3 regions of the Paraburkholderia sp. FW306-02-B genome follow, and region 3 is predicted to be linked to each of the others. Evidence: predicted binding sites of a transcription regulator. Region 3 holds the regulator's gene; each other region holds the start of a gene.
The links. Region 3 encodes LexA, which represses DNA repair genes until DNA is damaged. Its sites were predicted from a motif close to ACTGTATNNNNATACAGT; they were not measured.
Positions count from the first base shown of each region.

Region 1: a site for LexA is predicted at 1,802-1,819, ahead of AC3WOG_RS15640 (ATP-dependent helicase). Genes of this name have one in related genera too.
Region 2: a site for LexA is predicted at 1,886-1,903, ahead of AC3WOG_RS34060 (CppA family protein). Genes of this name have one in related genera too.

Region 1 covers NZ_JBYSXZ010000001.1:3,537,053-3,540,418, forward strand. Annotated here, with positions in the region: gene AC3WOG_RS15640 (ATP-dependent helicase) at 1-1,745, opposite strand, end outside; gene AC3WOG_RS15645 (hypothetical protein) at 2,060-2,518, opposite strand; gene AC3WOG_RS15650 (RNA-binding S4 domain-containing protein) at 2,825-3,043, shown strand; gene AC3WOG_RS15655 (MATE family efflux transporter) at 3,271-3,366, shown strand, end outside.
Region 2 covers NZ_JBYSXZ010000002.1:2,841,530-2,844,895, reverse strand. Annotated here, with positions in the region: gene AC3WOG_RS34070 (ABC transporter substrate-binding protein) at 1-151, shown strand, start outside; gene AC3WOG_RS34065 (L-fuconate dehydratase) at 263-1,561, shown strand; gene AC3WOG_RS34060 (CppA family protein) at 1,580-1,855, opposite strand; gene AC3WOG_RS34055 (DUF3597 domain-containing protein) at 1,990-2,391, opposite strand; gene AC3WOG_RS34050 (amidase) at 2,526-3,366, opposite strand, start outside.
Region 3 covers NZ_JBYSXZ010000001.1:2,812,326-2,815,691, reverse strand. Annotated here, with positions in the region: gene AC3WOG_RS12440 (DUF2939 domain-containing protein) at 1-486, opposite strand, end outside; gene AC3WOG_RS12435 (hypothetical protein) at 641-985, opposite strand; gene lexA (transcriptional repressor LexA) at 1,059-1,709, opposite strand; gene AC3WOG_RS12425 (sulfate ABC transporter substrate-binding protein) at 2,025-3,065, shown strand; gene cysT (sulfate ABC transporter permease subunit CysT) at 3,202-3,366, shown strand, end outside.

The sequences.
Region 1 (3,366 bases), 720 kb from region 3:
GTCGACAGGATCAGGTAGTCCTCGTCGATCAGCGGCACGCCGGATTCGCCGCTGGTGGCATCGGGCGGATCGAGCGTCAATTCGGTCAGGAAGCGCTCGCGCGACGGGTACGTGCCCGCAATGCTTTCCATCTGCAACACGTCCGCGTGACGGATCGCCGCGTCCTCGTGGTTGCGCTCGAGATGCGGCTCGTACCAGCGCCGCACCATTTCGAACTCGGCCGGCCAGGGCGTCTGCCGGTCGTACACGCTCGACATGAGCTTCACGAACGGATGCCAGTCTTCCTGCGCGCGAGCGGGCGGCGCGAACGCGGCCAGTGCACCGCCGGCGGTATCCGCCGGATTGCCGGCATCGGCGCGCGCGACGACCTCGTCGAGCACCTTCGCCGCAGTGGCCGGCCCGACGCCCGGCAGCAATTGCACGACGCGAAAACCGGCGACGCGGTCGCGCGGATTCTCCGCCCAGCGCAGCACCGCCAGCACATCCTTGACGTGCACCGAATCGAGAAACTTCAGGCCGCCGAATTTCACGAACGGAATATTGCGCCGGGTCAGTTCGATTTCGAGCGCGGCGCTGTGATGCGCGGCACGAAACAGCACCGCCTGCGACTTGAGCTTCATGCCCTGCTCGCGCGCCTCGAGCACCTGTTCGACGATGTAGCGGGCCTGATCCGCTTCGTCGGCGACCGTCACCAGACGCGGGCGCTGAGCCGAAGCCTTGTCGGTCCAAAGATTCTTCGTGTAACGCTCGCTGGCGAGTTCGATCACCGCGTTCGACGCCGCCAGTATCGGCCCGGTCGAACGGTAATTGCGCTCGAGCGTGACCTGTTTGGCGGGCGGATTGAAGTGCGCGGGGAAATCGAGAATGTTGCGTACGGTCGCGCCGCGAAACGAATAGATCGACTGGGCGTCGTCGCCGACCACCGTCAGCCCACGGCCATCGGGCTTCAAGGCGAGCAGGATCGACGCCTGCAAGCGGTTGGTGTCCTGATACTCGTCGACCAGCACGTGATCGAAGCGCGCCGACAGATCCGCCGCGATCGACGGCTCGGCAGCCATATGCGACCAGTAGAGCAGCAAATCGTCGTAGTCGAGCACGCTCTGCTTCTGCTTGGCATCGACGTAGGCGGCGAACAGCATGCGCAGATCGGCTTCCCACTCCCGGCACCAGGGAAATGCGTGGTTGAGCACGTCGATGAGCGACGCGCCGGTGTTCACGACGCGCGAGTAGATCGCGAAGCACGTGCCCTTCGCCGGGAAGCGCCGCTCTTTCGCCGACAGGCCGAGTTCGTAGCGCACGAGGTTCATCAGGTCGGCGGAATCCTCGCGGTCGTTGATCGTGAAGGCGGGTGCGAGACCGATCAGATCCGCGTACTCGCGCAACAGCCGCGCGCCGACGCTGTGAAAGGTGCCGGACCACGTCAGCCCTTGCGCCAGCGCGGCGCGCGTGCCAAGCGCCGCACCGGCGATGCGCGTGACGCGGCGAGTCATTTCGAGCGCGGCGCGGCGTGAAAACGTCAGCAGCAGGATGCGGCGGGGATCGGCGCCCTTGACCACCAGATTGGCGACCCGGTGCGCCAGCGTATTGGTCTTGCCCGAGCCCGCGCCCGCTATCACCAGCAGCGCGCCCGGCGGCTCGTTGGGCGTGCCGGCGCCGTACTCGACTGCTTCGCGTTGCGCGTCGTTGAGCTTGGCCAGCCAGGCGGCGGCATCGAACGGCGGCGGGGATTCGGCAACGGTGGGCACAGTGGATTGGGCGCAGGCGTGGTGGTGTGAAAGCAGTTAAAGAACAGGCGACGCATACTGTATATCCATACAACCCCAGCCGGCAAGCGACCCTTTTTTCGCGTCGGCTCCCCGGTCGCGGCGTCGCGCAAGAGCGCAAGGGACGGCGCAAAAAAATGGCCCGGGCGCAGGCGCGCACCGGACCATTTTTTGCAGCGAGGGCGCAAGGCGCTCGCCCCCTTCCACTGACGCCTATCGCTTCTGCAGCGCAAGCGTCTTCTTTCACGCGCTGCACCAGACCGTCAGAGCCTCAGCACAGCGGACCTGGTGCTTCGTTAGTGCTTCACATCGGCGCCGTTATCCTGATCGGTTGCCTGACCTTGCATGTTCATCTTCATTTCGTTGCCGGCGGCCTGCTTGTCCGCCTTCTGGTTGATCCGGGCATTGCGCACCTGTTGGTTGTATTGCGACTTGGCAGCCTTTTGCTGTTCCTTCAACTCGGCCTTCGACGACTTCTTCTGCGCCCGGTATTCGGCATTAGCCTGCGCATCGGCGTCGCGCTTCTGAACCAGCGGATCGGTCGAACCCGGCGCCGTCAGACGGGTCGGCGCCGGCGTTACCGGCTGCACGCCCTGCGCGGCAGGCGCTGCGGGCGCGAGATCGGCGCCTTGGGTCTGGACCTGTGCCTGGCCGGACATGCCGGCGGCCGGTTGCGCGGCAGTTTGCGCGACAGCGGCGGTCGCGGCAAAGGCAGTGAGGGCGGCACCGATCAGGAGCGTACGAATCTGGGTCATGATTATTCCTCTCTAAGGTTGTCAGGACGCGGGCGTCGTGTCTGGCGTGACGCATCGATGCCTGCCTCGCCCGGTCTGCTAGCCACTGAAAAAATGCGTGAAAAATCCAGCAGGCTTTTCTACAGACCTGCCCTTTCGGAGTGAAGTTCGTGAAAAACACCCCGTGTTACGGAACGTTTCATTTTCTGACAAACGCATAACATCTGCTTGCAATTGCCTGCGTGCGACTGGATGTGCGCATCGGCTTCGATCCAGGGCAAGCTTCTGGCTTATGATGCGAACCCTTTGCCTGAAGGCGCGAACGCCATGCCCAACCTCGATTTCACACTGACCGGCGACTACGTCGAACTGCACAATCTCCTGAAGATAACGGGCCTGGCTGATAGCGGCGGCTCGGCAAAAATGATGGTCGCGGATGGTGCGGTGACCGTCGACGGCCGGGTCGAAACGCGTAAAACCTGCAAAATCCGCGCGGGTCAGGTGGTGCTGCTCGGCGATACGCGGATCGCGGTGCACGAAGCTTGATGCTTGGGAAGCGCGGCACCCCGAGAATCCGGAGTCCGCATGCGCACCAAAATTGTGCCTACTCCATCGACATTGCCGTGCCCAGGCAATAAGCTGTGGGTTTCGACAGACAAACAGTTAGCTGACAGCGACCCTGCGCGCCCGGTGACCATCCCGTGTTGCACCGCCGTCATCGCCCCGGTCGCGCTCGCCGTCGGTCTGTCGCCACTTCCGCCGTTAAGCGCTCAATGACTCAATCCGGCTTCTCCCGGGTGGCCGCCCGGCCGCCGACCCTGACCCGCCACGCTGCCGACACCGCCCGTCTCGCCGCACCGCTCGCCATC
Region 2 (3,366 bases), on a different contig from region 3:
GAACCCGGTCGGCATCGGCAAATGCGTCGTCGACTCCGCGGTGAAGGCGCTGAAGGGCGAGAAGCTGCCCAGGAAAGTCGACACGGGCTTCTATTGGTACGACAAGAGCAATATGAGCGATCCCAAGATCGCCGCTGTGCTCTACGACTGACCGTCGCTGTCAGGGCGCGGCGAGAGAGGGAGGGTCGCGGCGCCGTTCGGCGCCACGGCCCTCTTTGCTCATCGGCGCGAATCGAAAGCTGTCGACCAGGGGAGTGTGCAGATGCCCACGATCACCAGGCTGTCCGTGCGGGACATTCGGTTTCCGACCTCGCGTTCACTCGACGGCTCCGATGCGATGAACGCCGCGCCGGATTACTCCGCCGCCTACGTGACGCTCGAAACCGATTCGCCGCGGACGCTCACAGGCCATGGCCTCACCTTCACCATCGGGCGCGGCAACGAGATCTGCGTGAGTGCGGTACAGGCGCTTGCCCCGCTGATCGTCGGCAAAACGCTGGAGGATATCGCGGCGAACATGGGCGCTTTCTGGCGCGCGCTGACCTCGGACAGCCAGCTGCGCTGGATCGGCCCGGACAAGGGCGCCATTCATCTGGCGACGGCGGCTGTCGTGAATGCGGTCTGGGACTTGTGGGCAAAAGCGCAAGGCAAGCCGGTGTGGAAGCTGCTCGTCGACATGAGCCCCGAAGAACTCGTGCGTTGTCTCGACTTCCGCTATGTGACCGACGCGATTACGCCGCATGAAGCCATCGCCATGCTGCACCGCCATGCAAAAACCAGGGGTGAGCGCGAAAAGGACATGCTGGCGCGTGGCTATCCGGCCTACACGACTTCGGCAGGCTGGCTCGGCTACGACGACGACAAGATCCGCCGGCTCGCGCGTGAAGGCGTCGCGCAGGGCTGGACGCACTTCAAACAGAAGGTGGGCGGCAATCTCGAAGAAGATATGCGCCGAGCCCGCATTCTGCGTGAAGAAATCGGCGAAAACCGCAAGCTGATGATGGATGCGAACCAGGTGTGGGATGTCGATGAAGCGGTTGTCAACATGCGGCGCCTGGCGCAATTCGATCCGTGGTGGATCGAGGAACCCACGAGTCCCGACGACATTCTCGGCCACGCGGCCATCCGCCAGCGGATTCGGCCAATCGGCGTGGCGACGGGCGAGCACTGCCATAACCGTGTGATGTTCAAGCAGTTGCTGCAGGCGCACGCAATCGACTTCTGTCAGGTAGACAGCTGCCGCCTGGGCGGTCTGAACGAGGTGATCGTCGTCCTGCTGATGGCGGCGAAATTTGGCGTGCCCGTATGTCCGCACGCGGGCGGTGTCGGCTTGTGCGAGTACGTTCAGCACATTTCGCTTTTCGACTATATCTGCGTGTCGGCGTCGCTAGAAAACCGGGTACTCGAGTACGTGGATCATCTGCACGAGCATTTCGTCGATCCTGTCGTGATCCGCAAAGGCCGTTATATGCCGCCGCAACGTCCCGGCTACAGTATCGAGATGCATGCGGCATCGCTCGATCAGTATGACTTTCCTGAGGGCCCGGTCTGGCGGCCCTAAGACACGCGGCGGAGGTTTTCACCAGCGATGCGCCCGTTCACGCGCCGGCGTGTTCCGGGAAGTCAGTATCTGCCGGATCGTCGCCAGCGACTGCTCGGCGGCCGCGCTTGGACGCAGCGAACTGAATCGCGGCGCAGTCACACCGAGCGTTCGGCAGACCGCCGACAGGTATGGCTTCGCCGCTCCGCCGCATTGCTGCGCCGCTTGCGCGATTGCCGCGTCGCCGACCTGCGCCCGCAGCCACGCGAGCGTGCGGCGGTCCCGTTCATTCTGCACGCGCACCAGATGCTCCATGACGACCTCCGGAACTGTATATGCAAACATACTGTACATATATACAGGTTCCGCGGGTTTTTCAAGGTCCAGTCCGTTCAATTAACGAGGCGAACGGTGAAAGACCCTCGGTCAGGTGGGCGTCAGAAGCGAATTCAGGCCGCGAGGTCGGGCGGCAACTTCCCGCCGTTCGCCGCCAGCGCCGCCATCACCTGCTTGTGCAGCCAGATGTTCATGCTCGCCGAGTCGTTCATGTCGCCGCCGTACTTGAGTTCCTGGGCGAGCTGTTTGCGATGCTCGAGGCTGCTGTCGACGCCGAGCGCCTTCATTGTGTCGACGATTGACGTGCGCCAGTTCAGCGTTTGCCCGCTTTCACTGACAAACTGATCCATCACGGCTTCGACGTCGACGTCGGTCAACGGCGCGGGGGCTGGCGCGGCATCCGGGGCGGCAGCCTGTGCTGCCGCGGGATCCGGTGTCGGTTCCGCCGCGGGCGGCTGTTGATCCGGCTTTGCCTTTCCAAACAGCTTGTTCACAATATCGCCAAAGATGCTCATTCTGGATGCTCCCAACAGGTTGGTCATTCACGGAAACACCGTACCGTTTCCGGAACGTGTGCTTTCAATATGCTATCCGAGGTTTGCGTCTAAGCCGTGGCAAATTGTTTAGCAATGTTCAGTTCCCGGGCACGTCACGATTCGGCAAAGGCCGGCGGCTGCACGAATCCGCCAAATTCGCGCTCGGCTAGTTCAGCAAAGGCGATGGGCGTCCGGTCCTCGAGGTAGGGACCTATCGCCTGGAGCCCGATGGGCAAGCCGCTTTCCCCCAAGCCGATTGGAAATGCGGTCGCGGGCAATCCAGTCAAGGTTGCGAGACTCTGCCATAGGGCCTGTTGAGTGTAGGCAATCTGCCTGCCGTCGATTTCCAGACGGCGGGAGCGGATGTCAGAGTGGTCATGCGTGAAGGCCGTTGTCGGCAGTACGGGGCAAAGTACGAGATCCCATTCCCGAAAGAGCTGGCGCCACCGATGCATCAGGGCAACCCGGGTGCGGTCGGCAGCAATCCAGTCGCGATGGCTGAGCACAAGACCGCGTGACTCCATCGCAGCGTCACTGGTGTCGCTCGCGGGTAAACGGGCCGCTTGCTCCTGAAGCGCGCGATATTCCTCAAGTGGCATGTCTGCGCCCATGAATGACAAAAATAGCTGGCCTAAGGTGCGCATCACGAGCCCCAGGTCGGGCAGCAAGGCACTCCCAGTCGCCACTGTGCAGCTGGCTCCCTCAAGCCGCTGACGAAAACGCCGCATGGCCGCGCGTACCTCGTCGGAGATCGGTACCACCGGATGGTCTTCAAGCATGAGCGCCCTGAAGTCGGCAAGCCGGGTACGGCGAGGGGGCGGAAGCTCGAGGCGGTAGGCCGCCGCCTGCGCGTCGTCGGGGCCGGCCAGCACATCGAGAGCCAGCGCGAGATCGCCGGCGCTGCGCGACATGGGTCCCGCCACGACGAGGTCGGGATCGACGCTCACCGATAAC
Region 3 (3,366 bases):
GGTTGCGTTGTTAGCCGTGCCATTGGCGGTACTGCTTTCGGCAGAGGGCGTCGGCGCAGTGGCGCCCGGTGCGTTTTTCGCGGTAGGCGGTGCAGGCGGCCGTTCGCCCGGTTCGCCACGCGGCGGCATGCCGTTCAGCAATGCAGCAACGCCGTCCGGTGTCGCATACGCGTCCACTAGCGGACCGATCAGCGCAACGCCGATCATCGCGCCGATCGCGGCGAATGGGTTGCCGTTGCCATGTGCGTCGAGCCGGCGTGTCAGCAAGCCGGTGACCTGCTGCTTCAGGCTCTCGCGCAACGCTGGAAAGTCGACATACTGATTGACGGTTTCCGTATCGCGCGCGTCCGCCGCGCGTTTCAGATTGTTCAGCGCGATATACGGCGACGCGTAGCCGAATCCCAGTGCGGCCACCACCACAATCACAATCAGAACAACGATCAGCGGCCGTGTGGCGCTGCGTTTGGTGCGTGTCGAAACTGCCATCGAGTGGAGCTCTCTATCAAGGGTGGTCTAACGTGGACCGCGGCCACACGAAAACGATCCCACGCGATGCAATATCTGAAGAGGTGCGAGCGGGGCAACCGAAGGGCAACCGTGGGCCAACCGCAGGGCAACCACGCTCGCGCCCGACACCTCATTACTCGAACACCGCGCCGTGCACATTGGCTTCTTCAGCGATGCAGCGATCGATCATCCGGCACACGGCGTCTATCGTGCCGACCATGATCAACCGCGACGGCCCGTGATAGACGCGCACCGGCGCGCGCCGCGCCGGCTCGGCCGTATTCAGCCCCGAATTCAACGACACGCGAGCGAAAGCCGGCAACGACGACGGCAAGCTCGACGCGCGCGATGCGGGTTCGTCGAATAGCGATGGAGAGCTGGCCGTGGACGCCTCGATCAGCGAACAGGGCACCAGCTTGCGCAGATGGCGCAAACGACCGAACTGGCGAAAAGGCAGCAGGCGGGCAAGGCGTTCCATGAGTCTCTCCAGGCGATTCAACGTAGGGGCAGCGACGCGTTGGCGTCGGACAAGCGTTGGTAGAAGCAGGCGCTCAGAACTCGCCGGGGCGGATCAGCCCAACAGCGATGCCTTCCAGCGCGAAATCCGCACTGCCGGTCTGAACGAAGATGTTTTCGTAGTCGGGGTTCTCGGCGATCAGCTCGATGCCGTTCGGCCGGCGCTTCAAGCGCTTGACCGTCACGTCGTCGCCTAGGCGCGCGATGATGATCTGGCCGTCTTTCGCTTCGCTCTTCTTTTGCACCGCCAGCAGGTCGCCGTCGAAGATGCCGGCGTCACGCATTGACAGGCCGCGAACTTTCAGCAGGTAGTCCGGCTTGCTTGAGAACAGCGCCGGGTCGCACGCATAGTGCTGCGAGATATGTTCCTGCGCGAGGATCGGGCTACCGGCCGCGACCCGGCCGATCAGCGGCAGCGACAGTTGCATGATGCTGGCGTGCGGCAGCGTGAACTGATGCGGCGAATCTTCGGGGCCCGCCAGCAGACGGATGCCGCGCGACGCTCCCGCCGCGAGTTCGATCACACCCTTGCGGGCCAGGGCCCGCAGGTGTTCTTCGGCCGAGTTGGCCGAACTGAAGCCCAGCTCGGCGGCGATTTCCGCGCGGGTGGGAGGGAAGCCGGTGCGTTCGATGGCCCGGCGAATCAGATCGAAAACCTGCTGCTGTCGTGCGGTGAGTTTGGTCATGGCGCCACTGTATGTATGAACAGGTGACTGTATTTTTATACAGTATTCGGCGCAATTCAAGCTTTACTTTAAGTTCGTCGGCTGGTGTGGCGTTCCTGCGCCGCAGAAGGACGTTCCAACACCTGTTTTCGTGCCGCAACGCCTTATCCAGCTGTCATTACCACTTTTGCGTATTAAAAAATGAAGAAACATTATTTTTAATGATGAAAGCCCTTCGATAGACTGGCCTCCGAGTTGGCGCTCATGTGCACGTGACCGCGACGCAAAACAACACCACACGCTGTTTCAGCGGACTACAACGCGGAGAAAGTTGGCATGAACCATCAGGGCACGGGGCTGGCAGGCAAGACCGGAAAACTCATCGCGGCGCTCGCGTTCGGCGCGGCAACGGCTGTCGGCGTGATGGCGCAGGCGCACGCCGCCGACACGACGCTGCTGAACGTGTCGTACGACCCGACGCGCGAACTGTATCAGGACGTCAATCAGGCATTCGGCAAGGAGTGGAAGACGAAGACGGGCGAGTCGATCACCTTCAAGCAGTCGCACGGCGGTTCGGGCGCTCAGGCGCGTTCGGTGCTCGACGGTTTGCAAGCGGACGTCGTGACGCTGGCGCTGGCCTACGACATCGATGCGCTGGCCAATAAGGGTTTGCTGGACAAGGGTTGGCAAAAGCGTTTGCCGGATAACGCGTCGCCGTACACGTCGACGATCGTATTCCTCGTGCGCAAGGGCAACCCGAAGCACATCAAGGACTGGGACGATCTGACCAGGCCGGGCGTGTCGATCGTTACGCCGAATCCGAAGACTTCAGGCGGCGCGCGCTGGAACTATCTGGCTGCATGGGCATATGCCGAACATCAGCCGGGCGGCAACGACCAGAAGGCCAGGGAATTCGTCGGTAAGCTCTATAAGAATGCCGGCGTACTGGATTCGGGTGCGCGCGGCGCGACTACCAGCTTCGTGCAACGGGGCATCGGCGACGTGCTGATCGCGTGGGAAAACGAAGCGTTCCTGTCGCTGAAGGAATTCGGTCCGGACAAGTTTGAGATCGTCGTGCCGTCGGTGAGCATTCTGGCCGAGCCGCCGGTTGCGGTGGTGGACAAGGTGGTCGACAAGCACGGCACGCGCAAGCTGGCCGAAGCGTATCTGAACTTCCTGTATAGCGAGCAGGGTCAGGAAATCGCCGCGAAAAACTTCTACCGTCCACGTTCGAACAAGGTGCCGGCCGAGCTGACCGCAAAGTTTCCGAAGCTGAAGCTGTACACGGTGGACGACTCGTTCGGCGGCTGGGCGAATGCGCAGAAGACGCATTTTGCAGACGGTGGCGTGTTCGATTCGATTTACCAGCCGCAGTAAGACTGTCGATGCCTGAACCGGCATAGGCGGACAGACGCGGTAACCACTCGCCAAAAAGCGCGCCCGGCTGGCGCGCTTTTTGGCCAGCCAGAAGACAAAAAAAGCCGCGCGCATCAACCCTGAAAGAGTATCCAGCATGACGACGCTGACCTTCCGAAAACCGAGCGCCTTGCCCGGTTTTGGCCTGACACTCGGCATCACGGTGGCTTATTTGAGCCTCGTGGTGCTGATTCCGCTTGCGGCTACTTTTCTCAAGACGGCGACGCTCGACTGGAGTCAGTTCGTGCGCGCGGTAAGTTCG